Regions from separate parts of the Idiomarina sp. Sol25 genome, predicted to be linked through region 1. Evidence: predicted binding sites of a transcription regulator. Region 1 holds the regulator's gene; the other holds the start of a gene.
The links. The regulator sigma-54, encoded in region 1, starts transcription at its own class of promoters, with help from an activator protein. The targets are predictions, from matches to a motif close to GTTGGCACGNNNNTNGNNT.
Positions count from the first base shown of each region.

Region 1 (12,169 bases):
AACGACACCACCCACCTTCACCGGCGAGCGGACTTTCAGGCTACCAATATTGTCGAACTTAGCGTACAGGGTGTAACTGTCGCCCGATGTCGTCATAGTGCCGCTGGCTGCTCTTAATGCGATAAAGAACAGAGCCAAAATACCGACGACAACGAAAACGCCTACCCATAACTGTGTTTTTCTTGATTCCATGGTTATCCACCAAACATGATAGCTGTAAGAATAAAATCGAGTCCTAGAATTGCTAACGACGCAGTCACCACTGTCGACGTTGTCGCAGTGCTGATTCCCGCCGAAGTTGGTACTGCACGATAGCCCTTATACAAAGCTATCCAGGTAACAACGAAAGCAAATACAATAGACTTAATAACGCCGTTCAGGAGATCGTCCCGCCAGTCAACGGCTGATTGCATGACCGACCAGAAAGCGCCCTCATCAACACCCAGCCAGCCAGAGCCGACCAAATAACCGCCGTAAATACCAACGGCTGAGAACATCAGCGCCAGCAGTGGCATACTAACCACACCAGCCCAGAACCTTGGGGCAATGACACGACGTAGAGGGTCAACTGCCATCATCTCCAGGCTGGACAGTTGCTCAGTGGCTTTCATAAGGCCAATTTCCGCAGTTAATGCAGAACCCGCCCGCCCGGCAAATAGAAGCCCCGTAACGACGGGCCCTAACTCACGCAATAACGACAGCGCAACCATAGGCCCCAGACTTTGCTCGGCGCCATAATCGACGAGAATGGTGTAGCCCTGTAAACCCAACACCATCCCAATGAATAAGCCACTGACAATAACAATAAGCATCGACAGTACGCCGACGACATACATTTGTTTTATAAAGAGCGGCCAGGACTTAGCAGGTTGCGGCTTACCAATAATGGCGCCCATGAGCATAGCTAAGGCATATCCAATGCCCGCCAGGCTATCCAGTACCTGGCGGCCGATAGACCGTATAAACTGGATCATCCCTCGCCCCTTAATAAGTCCGTTGTAAAATCGTCATCTGAGTAATGGAACGCGACAGGCCCGTCGGGCGCTCCGTTCAAAAACTGCTTAATAATTGCCGTGTCATTATTACGGAGTTCATCCGGAGTTCCCTTGCCAACCACTTTTTTGTCAGCAATGACATAAGCGTAATCCGCAATCGACAACACTTCCTTTACGTCGTGCGATACGACAATAGAGGTTAAACCCAGAGATTCATTCAAAGATTTAATAAGCTTTACAATGACCGCCATAGAAATGGGATCCTGGCCGGCAAAAGGCTCATCGTACAAGATTAGGTCGGGGTCCAGAGCTATAGCCCTTGCCAGAGCGGCTCTACGAGCCATACCACCTGACAGTTCTGACGGCATAAGGTGGCGTGCGCCACGCAGGCCCACCGCCTCAAGCTTCATTAAAACCACACTTCGAATAATTTCTTCGGGTAAATCGGTATGCTCGCGCAGTGGAAAGGCGACATTCTCGTAAACCGACATATCAGTGAACAGCGCACCACTTTGAAACAGCATGCTCATGCGCTTGCGTAACTGATACAAGGCCTCGCGTTTTAACTGCGGGACTTCCTCTCCGGCCACTTTGATACTGCCGCTTTCAGGCTTGAGCTGGCCACCGATAAGGCGCAGCAGTGTTGTTTTGCCAATGCCACTAGGCCCCATGACAGCAACCATTTTGCCTTTCGGAACATCTAACGACAGGCCGTCATAGACTCTATGACTTCCATGAGCAAAAGTCAGATCTTTAAGTTCTACCAAGTTTGTCACGACAGTTTCCTGTTACGAGTTTACCAGTCTTAAATTTTAACGACTGTCGGTATTATCCAATACCGAAAAAGTGTTGCAAATTTTATCAGCGAATTGATTCTATTTCTGTCAATTCGTCGACAAGCTTCAGTAAATATTGTGCAAACTCTTCTCGCTCATGCACGCAGGCGTCACACAAGTTGAGTTGTTCAAATAAACGCGCACCATGAACCGCATAAAACAGCGTTTTGCCCACTTTGCTTCCGGCAATACGTTCCAGCCGCTGCAGCGTCAATGCTATATGTTCTTTTAAAGGACCTAACAGCTCAGGGTTAGTCGCAGCGGCCGCCAACATGCCACTGCCTAACCGGGCGCATTCAGCGTCCGTATCAAGCGCTGCCAGTAAAATACTTTTTAATTCGCCTTTTGGGTCATTAGCAAACTGGTGATGATATTGCTCACGAAGTGCCTCGTAGCGTTCAACGCGGCGTTTTAACATAGCCTGCAGCAAACAGTCTTTGCTCTTGAAATGATAAAGCAAACCACCTTTACTGATGCCGGTCGTCTGGCTCAAGGCGTCAAACGTCAGATGCCCTGCCCCCTCTGCAGCAACCAACTGATCAGCGGCATCCAGAATGACATCTCTGTTGCTGGGTCGCCCTGCGCCTTTTTTCTCTACCATGGTGTATTCACTATTGTCTGCACTTACTTTATCAACCGTCTGGTTGGTATAGTAATTATTTTTGTAATAAAATACAAGATTTACTTGCGTACGGTAGGCAGAGTTGTACCGAATGACGTATTATACAGGGCAAAAGTGCAACGCCAGAGGCATGACAATGAAACAAGTCACCCAGAACTTTCGGCTACTGGGCGAGCAAGTACTGGATATCGAAAAAAAGGCGATTGAAGGTCTGTATCAATATTTGGATGAGAATTTCGATGCCGCCTGCCAAACCCTGTTCAACTGCAAAGGCCGCGTTATTGTCACCGGCATGGGGAAATCCGGCCATATTGGTGGAAAAATAGCAGCCACACTTGCCTCTACTGGCACACCAGCATTTTTCGTACATCCGGGCGAAGCCAGCCATGGAGACTTAGGCATGGTTGCGGCTCAAGATGTGGTCATTGCGATATCGAACAGTGGCGAAACAGCCGAAGTGCTGAACATTATTCCGGTCATTAAGCGTCTGGGCGTCCCCTTAATTTCAATGACGGGCAAACCGGGCTCCACTCTTGCCCGGCTGGCTGACACTCATGTCTGCATAGCGGTTGAACAGGAAGCCTGCCCGCTGGGATTGGCGCCTACAGCTTCTACCACAGCAACGCTGGTTATGGGCGATGCGATGGCGGTTGCCCTGCTCAACGCCCGCGGTTTTACTGCCGACGACTTTGCATTGTCGCATCCCGGCGGCTCGCTGGGTAAACGCCTGCTATTAAGGTTGCATGATGTGATGCACACTGGCGAGCGTGTTCCGACTATACCGGCCGACGCTATTATTAGTGATGCCTTACTGGAAATATCGCGTAAAGGGCTGGGCATGACCGCGATAGTTGATGAAAACCAGCGCCTTGCCGGCATTTTTACAGACGGTGACTTACGTCGCATTCTGGATAACCGAATCGATGTTCATAAGACTCCGATAGCAGAAGTTATGACCCGCTCCTGTATTACTGCGAACGAGGATATGCTGGCCGCTGAGGCATTAAAACTCATGCAGGACCGAAAAATAAATGGGCTCATTATTACTAACGAAGATGGGCAGCCTTGTGGCGCAATGAACATGCATGATTTACTGCAGGCAGGAGTGCTCTAATGGAATGTATTAACACCTGGTATGGCGACATTGAAAAAAGCCTGTTTAAACGCTTTTCCGAGATAAAGCTGCTAGTGCTGGACGTGGACGGAGTGTTCTCCGACGGCCGCATTTATTTAGGTAACGATGGTGAGGAACTGAAAGCGTTTCACACCCGGGATGGCTTTGGCATGAAAGCACTGAAAAAATCAGGAGTCGAAACAGCGGTCATTACCGGGCGGACCTCACGCATTGTTGAACATCGCATGGAGCACTTAGATGTTGGCTTTATTTATCAGGGACAGAACGATAAAACAGCCGCTTTCGATGAGCTACTGACAAAGTTAGGCCTTAGCGCAGCGCAAGTGGCTTATGTTGGCGACGACACTCCCGATTTAGCTTTAATTAAAGCTGCGGGTCTGGGTATTGCAGTCCAGGACGCTCACGCATCGGTGCAACAGCAGGCCGATTATATTTCACGTTGTCATGGCGGACATGGTGCCGTGCGCGAAATCTGTGATTTAATCATGCTCAGTCAAGGACAACTGCACCTGGCGGCAGGAGCCAGTGTGTGAGTCAACGCGTTACTGTCATTCTCATTTTATTATTCGGTGCCGGACTATTGCTTGTCTGGCGCCCTTTTAGCGATGACGCTGACGGTAGCAACGCGGCTACAACACGTGCGATGCAGCCCGACTTTACCGCTTTTGGTCTGGAAACGCGTATTTTCGAAAGTGACGGTTTACTGGCTCACAAGATCAAATCTGAGAAGATGTCTCACTATAACCAAATTGGTCTGACCGAACTTAAACACCCGGTTTACACGGTATTTTCTGAGCAAGGCGAAGAGCTTTGGGAGGTCAGTGCCGAGCAAGGGACTTTCTACGACGACCAAACCCTGATTTTGGAGCACGATGTTGAAATCCTTGCTTTAGAGCCGGATACTCGCATCAAACAAGTGTTAACCGAGTACCTGATTATTGATTTGAAAAGTGAGTCAATGAGCACTGAACATCCGGTAAGCATTCACGGACCCCGACTATTAATTCGGGGTAACGGCATGACTGCGGACCTGAAAGCTGAACGAATGGAGCTAAAAAGACATGTTAAAACGATTTTCCAGCCTGCTGAGTAAACTCATCCTGGTTGCCTTAATACCGTCAGCGGTTATGGCTCAGGGTAAGTCTGACTTTAGTCAGCCAATGGAAGTAGAGTCGAGTAAAGAAGAGCTTGATATTAAAAATAATCGTCTGGTTTTGACGGATAACGTTATTATTCGCCAGGGCAGCCTATTAATTCGCGCAGACAGATTAGAAGCGTCCGCCAGCGAGAGCGCCAAACAAGCAGATATTTTTATTGCAGAAGGTACTCCTGCGACTTACAGCCAGACGCTGGAAGATGGTAATGAAATTAACGCAGAAGCGAAAAAAATAACCTACTTTCAGTCGGAACAACGACTGGAGCTGAAAGGCGACGCACGCATATCTCAAGGCAGCAGTAGCTCCAGCGGCAGTTTAATTACCTATGATTTGGATAAGCAAACGGTAACGGCAAGCAGCTCAGGCGAAGAAGACAGCCGTGTTATCACTATTTTCACGCCAAAACCAAAAACTGACACCGACGAAAAAAATAACGAGAACCCTTAATATGGCAACTTTACGAGTCAAACATTTAGCCAAAAGCTACAAAAGCCGACAAGTCGTCAAAGACGTCAGTCTGGAAGTCAGTCAAGGACAGATTATTGGTTTGCTGGGCCCCAACGGCGCAGGCAAAACCACAACCTTCTATATGATTGTCGGTTTGGTTAATAGCGATAAAGGCCAAATTTTACTGGACGACAATGACCTTACCTTGCTGCCAATGCATGAGCGGGCACGCAGAGGTATTGGCTATTTGCCGCAGGAGGCTTCCATTTTTCGGAAGTTAACCGTGCGCGATAATCTGATGGCTATTCTGGAAACTCGTAAAGAACTATCAACCAACGAACGTGAAGAGCAACTTGATGCTTTGCTCGAAGAGTTTCATATTGGGCACATAGCAAACAGTCAGGGCATGAGCCTGTCAGGTGGTGAACGCCGTCGGGTCGAAATTGCCCGTGCCCTGGCAGCGGAACCTACGTTTATTTTGCTGGATGAGCCTTTTGCCGGGGTGGATCCCATTTCGGTTATTGATATTAAAAAGATTGTTGAACATTTGAAACAACGTGGTATTGGTGTACTGATTACTGACCACAATGTTCGCGAAACATTGTCTGTTTGTGAACACGCTTATATTGTCAGTCATGGCGAGCTTATTGCCAGCGGCGATGCAGAAAGTATATTATCGAATCAACAGGTTAGAGACGTTTACCTCGGTGAGCAGTTCACCCTATAACGTGATACCGGGACAGTCATTATGAAGCAAAGTCTGCAGCTAAAAATTGGTCAGCAGCTGACCATGACGCCACAACTCCAACAGGCTATCCGCCTGCTGCAGCTTTCCTCGCTCGATCTTCAGTCAGAAATTCAGGATGCGTTAGACAGTAATCCATTGCTGGAGGTTGAAGGTGAAACTAGTAACGACGCCGACCAGTCTGAAACCCGCAACATTGAGGAAAGGGACGACAGTCAGCGGGAAACATCCGACGTTATAAAAACTCAGGAGATGCCTGACGAACTGCCGGTCGACAGCAGTTGGGACGACACCTACTCCAGTCATACCCCTGCCAACGGCGCAGCCTCTTCGGGGAAATCCTTTGACGGCGATTTTGAAGTCTACCAGGGCTCTACCAGCGAATCTCTGCAGGATCACCTACTCTGGCAGATGCAACTTTCTCATTTCTCAGAAGAAGACACCGCCATAGCGGAAGCCATTATCGAGGCCATAGACGACAACGGCTACCTAATGGTCGATGTTGATGAAATTATTGAAGCCGTGCGTCTGCCCGAAGTAGAAGCAGAAGAAGTTTGCATGGTGCTAAAGCGTATTCAGCATTTTGATCCAATTGGTGTCGGCGCTCGCAGTGTCAGTGAGTGCCTTGCCATTCAATTGCGGCAACTGAGCGACGACACTGAATACAAGCAGGTTGCTTTATGCTTAGTGACTGAACATATGGACTTACTCGGCAGTCGCGATTTTCGCACTATTCAGCGTAAACTGAAGTTATCGGAAGACGATTTACGCCAGACTATGCGATTAATTCAACAATTGCATCCGCATCCGGGCGAGCAAGTTGCACAGCAACCTGTTGAATATGTTATTCCTGACGTGGCCGTTACTAAAAAAAATGGTCGCTGGATGGTCGAATTAAACCCCGACAGCGTACCTAAATTAAAAGTGAACGAAGAATACGCCGCCTTAAGTAAAGCGGCAAAGTCAGTAGCCGACAGCCAGTACATAAAGAACCATACGCAAGAAGCTCGCTGGTTCATAAAAAGCCTGGAGAGCAGGAATGATACGCTGCTGAAGGTGGCTAATTGCATAGTACAGCGCCAGCAAGGCTTTTTTGAGCATGGTGAAGAGGCTATGAAGCCTATGGTACTGAACGATGTTGCTGAAACTGTCGATATGCATGAAAGTACGATTTCACGCGTAACGACACAAAAATACTTACACTGCCCAAGTGGTGTATTTGAGTTGAAATATTTTTTCTCAAGCCATGTCAGTACAGAGGGCGGTGGTGAGTGTTCAAGCACGGCAATACGTGCTTTAATTAAGAAGATGGTCGCTGCTGAAAATCGCAGTAAACCATTAAGCGACAGTAAGATTGCTGAACTGATAGCCGAACAGGGTATCCAAGTAGCAAGAAGGACAATTGCGAAGTATCGGGAATCGTTGAACATTCCATCATCGAGCCAACGCAAAAGTCTTTTATAACTTTGTTAACTGCAGAAGGAAGACGTTATGCAAATTAATTTGACCGGTCATCACATCGATATTACCGAAGCTCTGCGTGACTACGTGGACACAAAATTTGCCAAGCTGGAAAGACATTTTGACCATATAACGAATGTTCACGTCATCCTAAACGTTGAAAAAACGATTCAAAAAGCGGAAGCTACGCTGCACGTGAATGGCGGTGAGCTTTTCGCCGATTCAAAGCACGAAGATATGTACGCGGCCATCGACGGTTTAATTAATAAACTGGACCGTCAGGTGATTAAACACAAAGAGAAAATGAAACAACATTAATCCATGCAACTGAGTGAATTGTTAAGCGCCGACTGCACCAAGTGTGCAGTCGAGGGCGCAAGTAAAAAAAGACTACTTGAAACCATTAGTCAAATCGTAGCCCCTAAGCTGTCTGGCATTACCCGTCATGACATTTTTGAGAGCCTCTTAAACCGTGAACGTTTAGGCAGTACGGGAATTGGCTTAGGTATCGCAATTCCTCATGGCCGTTTACCTAATGCAAATCATCCGGTGGCGGTATTATTGACCCTAGACGAACCTATCGAGTTCGATTCTATTGACAACCAGCCTGTCGATATTATCTTCGCGCTTCTGGTGCCGGAGTCAGAGCACGAGAACCATTTACAAACATTGGCCACTGTGGCCAGAAGAATGAATGACAAAGACTGCACCCGCGCACTGCGCCATGCAGATTCTGACAAAGCGTTATATCAATTATTTGTGGGCGAAGGTGAACAGTCGCCATGCAACTGATCATTGTTAGTGGTCGTTCCGGATCAGGTAAGACAATTGCTCTGCGCGTACTGGAAGACTTAGGCTTTTATTGCGTTGATAATTTACCCATAAGCCTGTTGCCAACGCTGGTGCATGCAGTCATCGAGCAATATCAAAAAATAGCCATCAGCATTGATGTCCGCAATTTACCAGAGCATTCTGAAGAATCACTGGATTCTCTGAGCTTTTTGCCCAAAGGCGTTGAACCGGAAATTCTGTTTATTGACTCTGACGACAATACCTTACTAAAGCGTTTTGGCGAGACTCGTCGCCTGCATCCGTTATCGCAAAAAGAACTGCCTCTGCTTGAAGCGCTTCAGGCCGAACATAAAATGCTTGAACCCATTATGGAGAGAGCAACCTGGCGCCTCGACAGCAGCGATTTATCTCTGCACCAATTAAGTGAACAGGTCACTGAGCGGGTGCTGGGACGAGCGGATAAAAAGCTGATTATAGTGTTTCAGTCTTTTGGTTTTAAGTACGGTTTGCCCAAAGACGCTGACTTTGTCTTTGATGCGCGTATTTTACCCAATCCGCACTGGCAACCTGAGCTTAAGCTGCTTACCGGCCTGGATACCGACGTGCAGATTTTCTTTCGCCAAGAGCCCTTGGTGACTAAGTTTATTTATCAGCTGGAAAACTTTCTAGATACCTGGCTGCCGCACTTTCAGCGCAGCAACCGCAGCTACCTGACCATAGCTACCGGCTGTACCGGCGGTCAACACCGCTCAGTTTATATTTCTCAGCAGCTAGCCGAGCGCTTTGAACAAAAAACTGTCAAGGTTCAGGTCAGACACCGGGAACTAAAAATCCATGGATAAAATTTGCAGAAAGTTAATTATTCGCAATAAACTAGGCTTGCACGCACGCGCGGCAACAAAATTAGCGCAATTAACGCAGGAATTCGAGTCGGACATTACGGTTACTCAAGGTGAGCAATGCGTTAACGCTGCCAGCGTTATGTGCCTGATGCTACTGGCCAGTCAACAGGGAAAAACTGTTGAAGTCTGTGCCGAAGGGAAAGACGCACAAGCGGCACTGGATGCCGTTAGCGCTTTGTTTGAAGATCGCTTCGAGGAAGACGAATAAGCATGATTGCTGAGCTTTCCGACAAAGAATATGCCATGCAGCGCATTCAGGAGGTTAACTCCGCGCTGTCTGATGGTATGTTCGTTGCTGCCCGCCGTATGCTGCATAATATGCCGGCATGCGATGTGGCATTGCTGTTGGAATCCTCGCCGCCCAAAAGTCGTTCCATTGTCTGGAAACTGGTTGACGTAGATGAACACGGCGAAATTCTTGAGGAACTGAACGAAGAGGTTCAGAAAGACATTATCCGTCAAATGGCACCGGAGAACCTTGCTGCTGCCACCGAAGGCATGGACACCGATGACCTTGCCTACGTCTTGCGTGGCTTACCAGAGCCAGTCTATCAGCAAGTTCTGAAGTCCATGGACGAAAGCGACCGGGAACGTGCGGAAACCGCGCTTTCATACGCCGAAGACAGCGCCGGTGGTATCATGAATACCGATACCATTACCTTGCGCTCGGACGTCACTATCGATGTCGTGCTGCGTTATTTGCGTCTTAAAGGTGAACTCCCCGAAGCCACCGATAAACTCTACGTTGTGGATCGTCATGAAAAGCTCATTGGCGAAATTACCTTAACCCAGTTGTTAACTATTGACCCTAGCCATCGCATTGACGAAATTATGTCGGCGGATATAACCACCATCCCAGTGACTATGGATGAAACCGAGGTTGCGAAATTGTTCGAACGTCATGACTGGGTATCTGCGCCGGTCGTCGACAATGAACAGCAGTTGGTTGGTCGTATAACCATCGATGACGTGGTCGATATTATCCGCGAAGACGCCCAACATTCCATGTTGAGTATGGCCGGTCTGGAAGATGACGAAGATACCTTCGCTCCGGTATTAAAAAGTACTCGCCGCCGTACCGTATGGTTGGCGGTAAACCTGGTTACTGCCTTACTTGCCGCTATGGTCAGTTCATTATTTGAAGACATACTGGCACAAATGGCTGTACTGGCTATTTTAAATACCATTGTACCCAGTATGGGCGGCATAGCCGGTAGTCAGACCCTGACACTGGTCATACGAGGTATGGCGCTGGGCCACATCGGCTCAAGTAATTCGCGATGGCTTATTGGTAAAGAGTTGGCCATTGGCTTTCTGAACGGGGCTATCTGGTCAGTGTTAATCGCTGCAGTCGTTGCGCTGTGGATGCAGAGCTGGTTAGTCGGCGGCATTATTGCCTTTGCGATGATGATGAACCTGGTCGCAGCTGCCCTTGCCGGCGCTACCGTGCCCCTTATTTTGAAACGGTTTAACATCGATCCAGCACTGGCAGGCGGAGTTATTCTGACGACCGTTACTGACGTCGTGGGTATTTTCGCCTTCCTTGGCTCAGCAACTTTGTTACTGTCTTAATTCCCTGTCTTTTTAATTGCCGGCAATACTCATTTGCTCTAATAACACCGAGCCGGTATGCAGTGCGTGGCGTTCATCGGTGTCATTACCTATGGCAACAATGTTCGCCAGCATGTCTTTCAAGTTACCGGCAATGGTCACTTCTTCTACCGGGTACTGAATTTCACCGTTCTCCACCCAGAAGCCGGCCGCTCCGCGCGAATAGTCACCATTAACCATGTTCACGCCCTGCCCCATCAATTCGGTTACCAGCAAGCCTGTTCCCATTTGTTTGCATAACTGCGCTAACGAGTTGTCCTGCTGTGTCACCCGCCAGTTGTGGATACCACCTGCGTGGCCGGTAGGCTGCATATCCAGTTTACGTGCAGCATAGCTGGTTAACAGGTAAGTCTGCAGCACCCCGTCGCTAATAATATCGCGATCTTTCGTAGCCAAACCTTCAGCATCGAACGGTGAGCTCGCCAGGCCACCGACAATATGCGGTTTCTCCTGAATGCTCAGCCATTCTGGCAGCACCGGCTTGCCTAAATGATCGAGCAGAAAGCTGGACTTACGATACAAATTGCCACCGCTTATCGCACTGACCATATGACCAAACAAACTCCCTGCCACGTCAGCCCGAAAAATAACCGGCACTTTAGCGGTTGGGACTTTGCGCGCTCCTAACCGCGACAGGGTTTCTGCGGCGGCTTCTTCAGCAACGCTCTCGGCAGATTTCAATTCGTGCATTTTTCGAGCAACTGAATAGCTCATATCACGCTGCATTTTGTCGCCCTCTTTGGCTATCAAAACGCAACTGAGGTTATGCCGGGACTGTAAGTAACCGCCAATAAAACCGTGGCTATTACCATAAACGCGAAACCCCGTATGGCTGCCGTAATGCGCGCCGTCAGAGTTAACAATGCGTTCATCCAGATTCAGCGCATGTTTCTCGCAAGCCAATGCCTGCTTTATGGCATACTCTGCGCTCTGGTCACCCGGATGACACAAGTCTAGATCGGGTACATTGGTCGCCATTAATTCTGCCGGAGCCAACCCATTGTATGGGTCCGGAGAGGTAAAACGGGCGATATCACAGGCCTTGTCGACTGCTGCGTTAATAGCCTGTTCCGACAAGTCTGTAGTTGATGCCGAGCCTTTTTGGTTGCCACGGTAAACACTGATACCCAGCGCCCCGTCCTGATTAAACTCTACGGTTTCGACTTCGCCCAGGCGGGTTCCCACCGAAATACCGGAACTGTGACTGATTGAGCATTCAGCAGAACTGACGCCTTTTGCTTCAGCCAGTCGCAGTGCTTCTTTAACAGCACTCTCCACCTGCTTCATTTGAACCTGTAAGTCACTCAGTTGTACTATCAAAAAACTCTCCTCACTGCTAAACTGACGGCTTTGTAGCGCTAATGAATCGAACTTATGCCGAAACGCCCAGCCGAAAACCCTGAACAATCTGACGACTTCGTCAGCAAGTCCCAAAAAAAACGCGACATGGCAGAACGCCAGGAGCT
Region 1 is NZ_JAUPEW010000004.1:40,897-53,065, reverse strand. It holds gene mlaD (outer membrane lipid asymmetry maintenance protein MlaD) at 1-192, opposite strand, end outside; gene mlaE (lipid asymmetry maintenance ABC transporter permease subunit MlaE) at 195-971, opposite strand; gene Q5L94_RS07545 (ATP-binding cassette domain-containing protein) at 971-1,771, opposite strand; gene Q5L94_RS07540 (TetR/AcrR family transcriptional regulator) at 1,857-2,432, opposite strand; gene Q5L94_RS07535 (KpsF/GutQ family sugar-phosphate isomerase) at 2,590-3,567, shown strand; gene kdsC (3-deoxy-manno-octulosonate-8-phosphatase KdsC) at 3,567-4,121, shown strand; gene lptC (LPS export ABC transporter periplasmic protein LptC) at 4,118-4,681, shown strand; gene lptA (lipopolysaccharide transport periplasmic protein LptA) at 4,650-5,192, shown strand; gene lptB (LPS export ABC transporter ATP-binding protein) at 5,194-5,919, shown strand; gene Q5L94_RS07510 (RNA polymerase factor sigma-54) at 5,941-7,401, shown strand; gene hpf (ribosome hibernation promoting factor) at 7,429-7,716, shown strand; gene ptsN (PTS IIA-like nitrogen regulatory protein PtsN) at 7,720-8,190, shown strand; gene rapZ (RNase adapter RapZ) at 8,181-9,032, shown strand; gene Q5L94_RS07490 (HPr family phosphocarrier protein) at 9,025-9,300, shown strand; gene mgtE (magnesium transporter) at 9,303-10,664, shown strand; gene pmbA (metalloprotease PmbA) at 10,677-12,023, opposite strand; gene yjgA (ribosome biogenesis factor YjgA) at 12,078-12,169, shown strand, end outside.

Region 2 (12,169 bases), on a different contig from region 1:
TCGGTGGCTTGCCACCCTTAGGCGATGCCAGAGTCACTTCCACACCTGAATCAGTAAGAACATAGTACGGTGCCGCAAACTCTTCTACCCAGAAACCCGTTTTATGGTCTGTGTCACCGAGTTTATCGTGTGAGGTTAATACCATTAATACTTTCACTTAGTACTCCCGTTAGATGATTCAAAACTTAGTATAGACTACGTGATAAAACGCGCGTTTGATCACTCGCCATGCTGTTCCAGCCAGCGGTATAAGGTACGCCTTGTGACTCCGAGAATTTCTGCGGCTTTAGATTTGTTCCCCTCGGCATGAGACAGTACCTTACGAATGTACTGATTTTGATACTCATCCAGAGTCGGCCACTCGGTGCCATAATCCACTTCGGATTCATGCTCACTATCCAGGATCCTTTGCGGTAAATCTTCGACGGCTATTTTATCGTCTCTGGAAAAGGTAAAGGCACGTTCAATAGCATTTTGTAGTTCACGTACGTTGCCCGGAAAACGGTAGCGATAAAGTTGCTCCAGTGCAGCCGGAGAAATACTGCGAACCGTTTTATCACTGTTTTTTTGCAACTGCTGTAGAAAGTAATTAGCTAAGCGCTCTATGTCCTCACCACGCTCGCGCAACGGTGGCACTCGTAAGCTAAAGGTTTCCAGACGATAAAATAAATCCTGTCGAAAACGCCCGTCCTCTACCTGTTTTTCTAAGTCCTGATGGGTTGCAGCCAGGATCCGGACATTCACTGTTTCTTCTTCGTCGCTGCCCACGGCGCGAATCGTACCCTCCTGCAAAACACGTAGCAGTTTGGCCTGCAACGCCATTGGCATTTCGCCAATTTCGTCCAATAACAAAGTGCCCCCGTCGGCCTGCTTAAGCAGACCCTGGCGTTTTTTCTGAGCACCGGTAAACGCGCCGGCTGCATGACCAAAGAATTCACTTTCCATTAAATCGGCCGGAATGCCTGCACAGTTCACTGCCTGAAAACTCTGCTCAGCACGGTCACTTAACTGATGCAGTGCCTTAGCCACCAACTCTTTACCGGTACCGCTTTCACCGGTAATTAACACGCTGCCGTCTGCCGGAGCAATGCGCTCTATCTGGTCATACAGTTTTCGCATTGACGGGCTTTGACCGACTAAGCCTCCGGGGCCTTTTTGTTGCTGACGATACCGTTTAAGCTCCCGCTGCAGTGACCGATGCTCTAAGATCCGTTTTACGCTAAGCAATAAATGCTCAACATCCAGCGGCTTGGTTAGAAAGTCATCGGCTCCTTGTTTTAGGGCATCAACCGCCTGATCAACCGTACCAAAAGCGGTAATCAATAATAGCGCAGGCGAGTTATCTTCATTTTTTAAACTTTCCAGTAAAGACAGGCCCGACAGTCCCGGTAAGCGAATGTCGCTGATAACCAAATCCAATGGCGTTATCGATTTTTTAAAGTCTTCAACACTTCCCCAGGCCGTAACTTTATAGCCTTCGGCCTCCAGCTCTTCAACCAATAGCTCCTGCAGAGCCGGATCATCCTCAATGACGCCTATCATGGCTTTTGCTGCGGTCATTCACTACCTCCTTTGATAACTGCTTGCCGAAGGCATTGCGCAGGTAAACTTAAGGTGACCCGACAGCCACCATTAGGGTTATTTGTTAACGACAATTCCCCATTATGATCATTCAATACGTGTTTAACGATGGTTAAACCAAGTCCGGTGCCTTTACCCTGAGGTTTATTGGTTTCAAAAGGCTGCAAGGCCTTATTTTTCATCGACTCGGGCAACCCTTCACCGTCGTCATCAATGGTGATAATAACGCCTTCATCTGCAAACTCAGCTGCCACTAAAACTTCCGATTCAGCGGCCTGCAAACCATTGCGAAGAACATTCACCAACGCCAGTTCCAGTCGCTTGATATCCACTTTCAAAATAACGTCGACAAGCTCCTTAATGACCACTTTGGCCGACCCTTTATCCTGCTCAAACTCTATGCTGGTCATGGCTGTTGCTATCAGGTCACGTAAAGAAATGGCTTCGCGCTGCTGCACCGGCGTGCGGGAAAACGCCAGCAATTGATTGACCAGCCCGGTTAACCGCTGCACCTGGCCTCTTACCGCTTTTAACTGGCGCTGACTGTCTTCATCTTTATGGTTGCGTAATAATCGGCTGGCGCGTCCGTCAATAACGGTAAGCGGAGCGCCTAATTCATGCGCAACACCACTGGCGACGCTACCAATAGCCGCCATTTTTTCCTGCTCTCGTAATGCCTGTTGCAGAGAGGCCTCGTGCTCCCGACGCTGCTCCAGTTCTTGCTCAGCCTCAGTGATACTATCAAGCATACGGTTGAAGCCCTGCGCAACCTCCTGCAATTCTGACGGGCCAGCCGGTGTAACCCGTGTACTGCGATTCCCTTCAGCTACCCGCAGCATCGCGTCTTTAAGTGCAACCACGTGCCGACCAACACCGCGATAATGACCAAACACCAACACGGCAATAGTAATTAAGCCGAATGCCGCCCAACTGAGCCAGGCGTATTGACTCAGCGTTTCAAAAGATTCATCAAAGTCACTGGCACGACGGTTTATCTGTAATAAACCAATAATGCGACCACCACGGTCAACAATAGGCAGGAACTGGGAGAAGACATCGCGCCCCTCAACCCGTCGGTAGTCGTCCTGCTTTATTCCTGTCTGGACCGTTTGCAGCGCCAGCTGACTGTTGCTTAAATCGGTTTCAGTAATGCCCGCTTCTGCTACCTGCTGACCATACACGTTATAAACCGATGCGCCGTAAACCCGACCGATATTGAACACCGAGTCCAGATTAGCCTGCACTGTTGCCAGATCGTTATTCAACAACGCGTCACTAATAGGTAAGCTAATGGCTCGGCCCAGCAACTCCAGGTCACTTTTTAGTCGCTCATTAGCCTCGTCAGAGGCGACCTGTAAGCCAACACTTATTGCCACGCCGGAAATCAATAGCATAGGCACAACGACATACATTAAGAGCCTTCGTTGCAGGCTGGATAGTGGCCAACTGTATCTTTTTGTCACAATGCCTCCTTTGACTGTGTACTAAGGATACACATTTTTCAGCGGTTTTTCTGTTCGCAAACTCTCAGCACAAAAATACATTAAAAATCAAACACTTGAAAAGTTGGCACAGTCTTCGCTTTAGTTAGAGCGTAATTAAAACTGATAAATTCATTTAGGAGATTATCATGCAAAAGACAATTATCGCATTAGCAACTGTATTCGCACTGGGTAGCACTGCAGCAATGGCTCAACAGCAGCAAGCTCAAGATCCAATGGCACGGCAACAGCAGCAAACTCAGGAAATTACTGAAGGCATGCTGGTTAAGTTTGTAACTGCTATGGAAGACGTTCAGGGCGTTACTGAAAAATATCGTGACCAGTTCCAGGAAGCTGAAAACCAGGAAGAAGCTCGCGAGATTCAACAGTCTGCGCAGGAAGAAATGATTGGAGCCGTTGAAGACGCAGGCCTGACTCCGCAAGAGTACAACATGATTATTCAGCAAGCACAAAACGACGAAGAACTTCGTGGCCGCTTAGAAGAGCTGACTGGTGATGACAACTCTTAATCGATTTATTCGATTGTCGCTTAAGAAGGCAGCCTTTTGGCTGCCTTTTTTGATCATCTCTCCTATGCTTTACGTAGGCCTAACTAGAAAAATAGTATTTAACGCAAGGAGAAAGCGAAGTGAAAGCATCCGATTTATTCGTAAAAGCACTTGAAAACGAGGGTGTGAAGTACATTTTCGGCATTCCCGGCGAAGAGAACCTGGACTTACTTGAGTCCCTCTCAAAATCCAGTATTGAGCTCATTTTAACCCGCCACGAGCAGGGTGCAGGTTTTATGGCCGCCACTTATGGCCGCCTGACCGGCAAACCCGGAGTGTGTCTTTCCACCTTAGGTCCGGGAGCAACCAACTTGGTTACTCCCGTCGCCTACGCGCAACTCGGCGCTATGCCTATGGTGGTTATTACCGGTCAGAAGCCCATAAAAGAGCGTCATCAGGGTCAGTTCCAGATCATTGATGTAGTAGACATGATGACGCCCATTACCAAATACACGCAGGCTATTGTCAGTGCTAGCAGTATTCCGGCGCACATACGTGAAGCATTCCGCAGGGCAGAGGACGAGCGCCCCGGCGCTTCTCATCTGGAGCTATCCGACGATATTAGTCGCGAAGATGTGAACACTCTGCCGATTGAACCAAGCCACTCGCGCCGTCCCATAACCGAGCACAAATCGGTTCGTCGCATATTGGAGTTACTGCGTGAAGCCAAACATCCGGTACTGCTTATAGGTGCTGCCGCCAACCGGAAAATTACAGCCAAAATGCTGCGTGAGTTTGTCGATAAAACCGGTATTCCCTTTATTACCACACAAATGGGTAAGGGTGTTATAAACGAAGATCACCCACGCTGGCTTGGTAACGCGGCGGTTTCCGATGGCGATTACCCACACCGCGCCATCGAAAAATCTGACCTGATTCTTAATGTCGGTCACGACGTAGTTGAAAAGCCGCCCTTTATGATGAAAACCGGCGACAACGATAACCGTAAAGTTGTACACATTAATTTTCAGGGTGCTCAGGTTGACTCAGTTTACTTTCCTCATGCCAGCATGATCGGTGATATTGGCAACAGTATCTGGCAGTTAAAAGAGGGGATTGAACCGCAAAGTCACTGGGATTTCGATTTTATTCTGAAGGTTCGCGATCACATGCGCGACCATACTGATGAAGGCGCTCACGACGGTAGCTTTCCAGTCTTACCTCAACGTCTTGTTGAAGATGTGCGTGAAGCGATGCCAGATGACGGCGTCATTGCACTGGATAACGGCATCTACAAAATTTGGTTTGCCCGTAACTATCCCGCAAGACAACCAAACACTGTACTGCTAGATAACGCTCTTGCTTCCATGGGAGCGGGATTGCCCTCTGCAATGGCAGCCAAACTGGTTAATCCGGAAAAGAAAGTCATGGCAATATGCGGTGACGGCGGTTTTATGATGAACTCTCAGGAGCTTGAAACCGCGGTACGCATGGGGCTGGATATTGTTGTCGTTATCTTAAACGATAGTGGCTATGGCATGATCAAGTGGAAGCAGCAGCATATGAAACTGAGCGATTACGGCTTAGATTTCGGCAATCCGGATTTTGTGAAATATGCCGAGTCTTACGGCGCTAACGGGTACCGTTTGGATAAAACCGAAAACCTGATACCGCTGTTAAAAGACTGCCTTAACAAGCCCGGCGTACACCTTATTGATGTGCCCGTGGATTATTCGCAAAATGACCGGCTGCTGAACGAGGAGATACCCGAACGCAGCCGTGCCATTAAGGATATTTAAGAACGACCCGGATCAGTATCCGCGAAGTAAGGGTAGTCGTTTAACTTATCGACAAAGGCCTGAAGTCGCGGATACTTATCCAGATTAAATCGCTCACGGAAAAGCCCCCAGCTTAAGAAACAACCCAGCCTCAGTTCGCCGTCACTAAAAGGGTGCGGACCTTCATAAGCCACCGCATGGTCTTTATCTTCCATTAGCTGCAGTATGTCATCAATACGCTGCTGCTGGCGCTTAACATACTTAACACTGTCCGCTGTCACGCCTTCTCTCTCTAGTAAAAAGATATTGACTGCTGAATCCATCGCCGTATTAACCAGACAGTATTGATCAAAATCTTTTACATCGGCAAAGAAGCGCTCATCCACCTTCTCCCGGACGTATTTAAGAATGCTGGTAGAGTCGTGCAAACGTAAGTTTTTGTGGTGAAGAAAAGGAACCTTCTTCGCCGGGCTTAATTTGGCACTGGTTTCAAAATCCGTTTCGGTAAATGAGAACTTTGTCTTGGTCTCAAGCAAAGCAATACGGCAATGTCTTACGAACGGCGAGGTATAACTTCCGAACAACTCCATGATCTTCTCCTGTTAATGGTCTCGACAAGCTTCGTCAGGGTATTCCAGTTCTATAGTGGTATGAGCTAATTCAAACGCTGCCAGCTGCTCCGATATTTGCTGCTTTAAAAGTGCGCGCTCTGCACATTCCAGTTCTTTTGATACCACAATATGCGCCGTTAATACATGACGCTCGCCATCCAATGACCAAAAATGCAAATGATGAGCATCATTAACCAGCTCCAGCGAGGTCAGTTGCTCACGTATTTTCCGGTACACTTCAGGGTCTGGAGAGGCCTGCACAAAGAGCTTCACGGTAGAACCCAGGTGACGGACAACGTTAATCAAAATGAACAAAGTGAAGCCAACAGACAGCAAAGGATCAAGAATAGGCCAGTCGACAAACATTAAAATAATCGACACGATTAAAACCGCAACCCAGCCCAGTACATCCTCGAGTAAATGCCAGTTAAGTACGCGTTCGTTTAACGATTTACCATGGGACAACTTAAACGCCGCATAACCATTTACAATCACGCCGAATATAGCCAATAAAGCCATTCCTTCCGCCATTGGCATTACCGGATCCCATAAACGGGGAATGGCTTCAAATAAAACCCAGATAGAGCCTGCGGTCAGTACAACCGCGTTAATAAAGGCGCCAACCAGAGATAAACGCTGATAGCCATAGGTAAATGTCTGTGTCGCATCTTTACGACTGAATTTATCCAGCAACCAGGCCATGCCAATGGAAATACTGTCGCCAAGATCGTGTACCGCATCAGCTAAAATGGCTGTACTATTGGTTAAAATTCCACCAATAAATTCAATAACGGTAAAGCATAAATTAAGAAAAAACGCCCAACCGATTCGCTCAGATGAGCTTTCGTGATGATGGTGGTGCATAGCTACCTTAATTGTTGATTCGTTTTTGTATCAAATGACAACAACAAACGAAAAATTGAAGTGTTGTACATAATTTAACACTTTTTAATAGAACGATTGAACTATTGCTCTTGGAAATTTAAACGCGCAAAATTTCGCCAAATTTACATTCCTCTAAATTAAGAGGATGCGAACAATCTCAGGAGTTTTAAATGAAGTATTCTTTAGTGGCTTGTATAGGTGCAGCTGCACTACTTACTGGTCTCCCGTCTCAAGCACAGGATAAGATTGAGTGGAGTGGCTTTGGTAACATTGCAGCGGGTATGACCACCGGCAGCGATGATCAGCTATTCGGCTACGACAATGATCTGGATTTTAATCCTGATACTCTTTTCGCGCTTCAGGCAAAAGCGGATATCTCTGACAAATTAACTGTTACTACCCAGCTTATGTCCCGCGGTTCGGAAGACTTCGATCTTGGCGTCGAATGGGCCTACTTACAGTATCAACTTTCCGATTCAACCAGTATTAACATGGGTAAATTACGACTACCGCTATACATGTATTCAGATTCTCTGGATATTGGTTACAGCTACCACTGGCTTCGTACTCCAGAAAGTGTATATCGCGTGCCTTTTGATAACTACACAGGTGTTAATTTGCAGCACAACGCTTTTGTTGGAAACTTTATTTTCAACACACAAGTGATTGCAGGTAACGTTAATGACGAAATTGAAGCTGCGGGAACTGAAACCGATGCAGAAATCAACAATCTGATTGGCTTCAACACAAGCGCAAGCTATAGCAATCTCACAATACGTTTAGCCTACTATCAATCCAATGACGCAAATATTGAACTTCGCGGTATTTCCGATGATATCGACGGCCTTTTAGCAACATTGGAAGCAATTGGCGCAAATCAGATGGTTTCCGAACTTGATGTCGCTGAAGATGACGGTACTTTCACTGGTTTTGGTGTTATGTACGATAATTTCGACTGGTTCGTAGGAGCGGAGTATACCGAACTGGAAGTTAAAAATAGCTACATCCCTAAACAACGCTCAAGCTATATCACTGCCGGCAAACGATTTAGTGACTGGACATTGCATGCAACCTTTGGCCGTACAAACGATAAAGTTATAGACCAGGAACGTTTTAATATTGAAAACCCTCAACTTCAGCAGGGCATCCTTATGGCTGCCACGACACAGCTGAGCGAAGTTGATTATAAATCTATTGGTGCGCGCTTCAGCATAGCGTCGGGCGCAGCTTTAAAATTTGACGTTACGCACTCCGATGACAAGCGCACAGATGAGTCTGACGTGTTGGTTTCCGCTGCTGTTCAATTTGTATTTTAAGGAATTATGATGAAAAAATTAGTCGTATTTCTCATCTTGGTAACGGCATCAATACTCAGCGTTCCAGCTTTCGCCCAAAACGGCGTGGTTGTGTCACAAACTAAAATTGACGAAGCCTCTGTGCCACGTATTTACCTTGGCCAGTCTCGTGTATTAAATGGTGTGAACCTGCCGGAAGATTCTGCTGTTCGTAAAGCCTTTGAAGAAAAGCTTTTAGGACAAAGCGGTGAGCAACTGAAGCGTCACTGGGCTAAATTAAAATTTACCGGTCGTGCTACACCACTCAATGAATTAAATGGGGACGACGCGGTTCTTGAGTATGTTTTAAACAACCCTCAAGGTATTGGCTACATCTCTGATAAAAGTAAAGTGACAGATAAATTGAATATTATTGCCACTTTCTAACTTCCTGAACCTCCGGCTATTGGCCGGAGGTTTTATTTTGCCACTTGGTTTCGACCATTCTCTTTAGATTGATACAATGTAGCGTCAGCCTTTTCCAGCCAATTCTCGGCAGTCGAAAATTCATCCGAAAACTCCGCAACACCAGCGCTAATCGTTAACTGCAATTGTTCGTTGTTATATTCTTTACCCAGAGGCAGCAGAGTATTCTCTACTTTCTCTCTCAGACGCTCGGCCACTAAAACACCTTCATTTACTGAAGTGTGAGGCAAGAGTATGACAAACTCTTCCCCCCCGTAACGGCCACAAATATCGGTTTCACGCTGACTGTCCAATATGATTTTCGCTATCAACTGAATAGCCTTATCACCCAGTTGATGCCCATAGGTATCATTAACGGCCTTAAAATGGTCTATATCCAACATGACAACCGAAGCAGTGTCGTCATAACGCTGGCAGCGAAGAAACTCTTGCTCGAACATATTTTGCCAATGCCCGCGATTAAACAACTGAGTTAAGGCGTCGGTTTGGCTGATTGTTTTCAGTTCTAATAAGTTATTGGCTTCATCACTCACATCGTAAACCAACGCACAAATGTGGTTAATTTTCTTATCGGTGGAAAACAACGGGAACAGCGTTACGTTCTGAAACATTAGCTCCGATTTTGCGGTAAAAGGTCTGGTATTTTCAAAGTTCAGAATATGAGGTTCCTGTTGCCAGTTACAGTGCGCCTGAATGCCCAGCTTTAGTACAGATTCCACTTTGTATTCAAACCAGCTTTCCGGCAGGGTTGGTAATAGCTTGAACAAGTTTTTGTCTTTAGCAGCGACACTGCTTATACCACTGTGGTTTTCCATAAAGCCATTCCATACTTTGACCTCATAGTCCCTGTCAAAAACCACTAAACCCACTTCGATATTCTGAAGGATTTGTAATACCCAATGTAAATTGCTGATATCCAGTTCATCTTTATTCATCGATAAAGTACCCGGCTCTTTCTTCAAGTGCGGCAATTGAAGCTTCAGTAAAAATAACAAAGAGATCGCAATTAAGATTGTAATCAGGGATCTCGTAATCAATGGTGATGATTAAAACCTGCTTATCCTTAACGTCCTCTTTAAAGACATTATTGATCGTTTCGCTCATTCCCAGAAAAGCTGGCTGACTAATGTTTAGCTCTAAATCGAGTTGAGAAGAGAAGCTTTTCAAAAAAGCCGCTATAAGGGTTGAGGCTACATCCAAAAAGACACTTTGGCTATCGTCCTGAAATTCATAACCGTGGTAGTCCGAAAGTTTAGATGGCAAGTCGCTAAACGTGCGGTTGTCGACACATAAAATAGCTTCTCCAGCAATGGCATTACCAACAAAGCCTTCAGACACCATATTAATGCGGTAATTTTCATTATGAAGTTCATTAATGAGTTTATCGTAAGGCTGCTTCGCAACATCAGGAACGGGTAGTTGAATGAAAGATCCCAGCATCTCGCCAAGCAGCTTAGCAGCATCGCCAAGGGCGATATTGCTCATTTCTTTTAAAATATCAGTAGGTTCTATGTGCCCACTTTTCGCTTGTTCGCGTTGAACGTTCTCGGGTAACAGTTCTTTAATGAGCCCGTAACGCTCAAGTAAACTGTGTAACTCCTCAATAACAACCGGTTTTCTTATAAAGCCTAGCGCACCTAATTTTTCAACCTCTCGCTGAGAGGTTGCTTGTATATCACCGGAAACAACGATGGTGAGACAGTCTAGCTGCTTTTCCTTAATCCTTCGCAATACCTCAAAACCATCCATTACAGGCATGGTTAAATCCAGGAAAAGCAACTCTGCCAACCCTTTCTCGACTAAGTCGAGTGCCTCTTGCCCATTTTCAGCAAAGCGCACCTCAATATTCCAGCCCTTGGGCAGAGCAAGCTCAATACTTTTGCGAGCGACGGTTGAATCATCACAAATTAAAATTTTCATGCTCTAAACATGCCACAAGAAAGCGTCGTCGTTAAGATATTTTTATAAAACATAGACAATCATTCCGACTATTAACCAAAGGACACTGATACCGCACAGTCCATTCATGACCTTGTCGCTTAACGAAGATGAGCCACCATGGTCATGATGGTGGTGGTGATGTTGATGTTCTTTTTGCTTGTGCCGCCAAAGCGCAATCATAACTGCGCTCAGCAGTAAGAAAATAAGGTTCAGAACAAAGCCATAGTCCAGCTTAAAGTGCTGCTGTTCTGCCGGAGAGGACCACTGCGAAGCATCCGGCAGTAAATCAAACGCCAGTAAACCATAATGCATAGCTAAAGACGCCGCGACCAGGCAGGTAAAGAGCATTAAAGCTATGTATAGAGCCATTTTCCAGCCATAATACCGTGCATTAATTTTGAGCACCGGCAGTACAATTAAGTCGGAAAAAATAAACGCCATAACACCAGCAAAGGCCACACCCTCACCGAAAAGTACAGCCGCTAATGGAATGTTGCCCATAGAGCCAATAAAGGTGAAAAATGCAGCCACCGGACCCACTACCGCTTGTTGCAGTAATGACCAGAAACCCGGGTCACCCTCTGTACCCACACCAATAAATAACCATTCAAAAAACGCACTAGGCACAAAGGCTGAAATAATGCCGGCAACGGTGAAGCCAATAAGGACATCCTTCCAGACCATCTGCCATTCCATTACGTACTTTTGGCCGACCTTTTGCCAGGTATCCTTACTGAAAAGATCCGATAATGTGCTCTCGTGTTGATGTTCGTCGTCCTCTTCGTCTTCTTTTCGCGCATTCTTAATGAGGTTTTGAGGGTTAGTTAGCGTAATAAAGAGCCAGACGAATAGAATCAGCAACAACCCGCCAACGTATTCACCAACGACGAACTGCCAGCCAAGGAAAATAGAAATAACAAAACCCAGTTCAATAACCAAATTGGTCGAGGCCAGCATAAAGGCCATAGAAGCACTGAACGCCGCGCCCTTGTTAAACAAAGCCCGGGTGGTTGATAGCGCAGCGAAACTGCAAGAACTGGAGATAAAGCCAAAGAAGGTGCCAAGCGACACAGATTTCAAGTCATTGCCGCCCATGGCCTTACGCATTCGACGCTTTGTGATGAGCACTTGGATTAAGCTACTGATTAAATAACCTAATACAAACGCCCACAAAGCCATCCAGAAAAAGCCCAGACTGGTGTAGGCCGACTCACCCCATAGCGATAAAAAATTTTCCATATTAGTTCCTTTTTACCTGAGGTCCACCTTAGTCTCCTACACTTTTTTATGATGGACATTTTTGATTATTACTTACAGCCTACGTTATTTTCGGAAATTTGATCTTTCCTTACACACTATAAACTTTAATACACAATAACAAAAATGTGGTTTAGTAAAAAAGTTTCATACTGAGTGTTTCTCAATCCCATGTTATATGGTCACAGAAACCTCGCCCTGGAAAATAAAGCATCATACTAAACTATTCTCGCGTGATTCTTTTCAGCACTCTACCAGTAATAAAGATTCATACTGAATGTTCCTCGTGTGATTAAGCGACGATTACGCTCTTGTGCGCGACAGTCACTTATTCAAAGTCGACTTACCAACGGCCAACGCTCGTAG
Region 2 is NZ_JAUPEW010000007.1:102,373-114,541, reverse strand. It holds gene Q5L94_RS10905 (type 1 glutamine amidotransferase domain-containing protein) at 1-157, opposite strand, end outside; gene Q5L94_RS10900 (sigma-54 dependent transcriptional regulator) at 220-1,560, opposite strand; gene Q5L94_RS10895 (HAMP domain-containing sensor histidine kinase) at 1,557-3,044, opposite strand; gene Q5L94_RS10890 (DUF4168 domain-containing protein) at 3,212-3,592, shown strand; gene Q5L94_RS10885 (acetolactate synthase large subunit) at 3,712-5,370, shown strand; gene Q5L94_RS10880 (glutathione S-transferase family protein) at 5,367-5,939, opposite strand; gene Q5L94_RS10875 (cation diffusion facilitator family transporter) at 5,952-6,824, opposite strand; gene Q5L94_RS10870 (hypothetical protein) at 7,016-8,161, shown strand; gene Q5L94_RS10865 (phosphate ABC transporter substrate-binding protein) at 8,168-8,566, shown strand; gene Q5L94_RS10860 (GGDEF domain-containing protein) at 8,599-9,540, opposite strand; gene Q5L94_RS10855 (response regulator) at 9,533-10,525, opposite strand; gene Q5L94_RS10850 (permease) at 10,568-11,785, opposite strand.
Region 2: the regulator sigma-54 is predicted to act here: its motif matches at 3,147-3,165, upstream of Q5L94_RS10890 (DUF4168 domain-containing protein).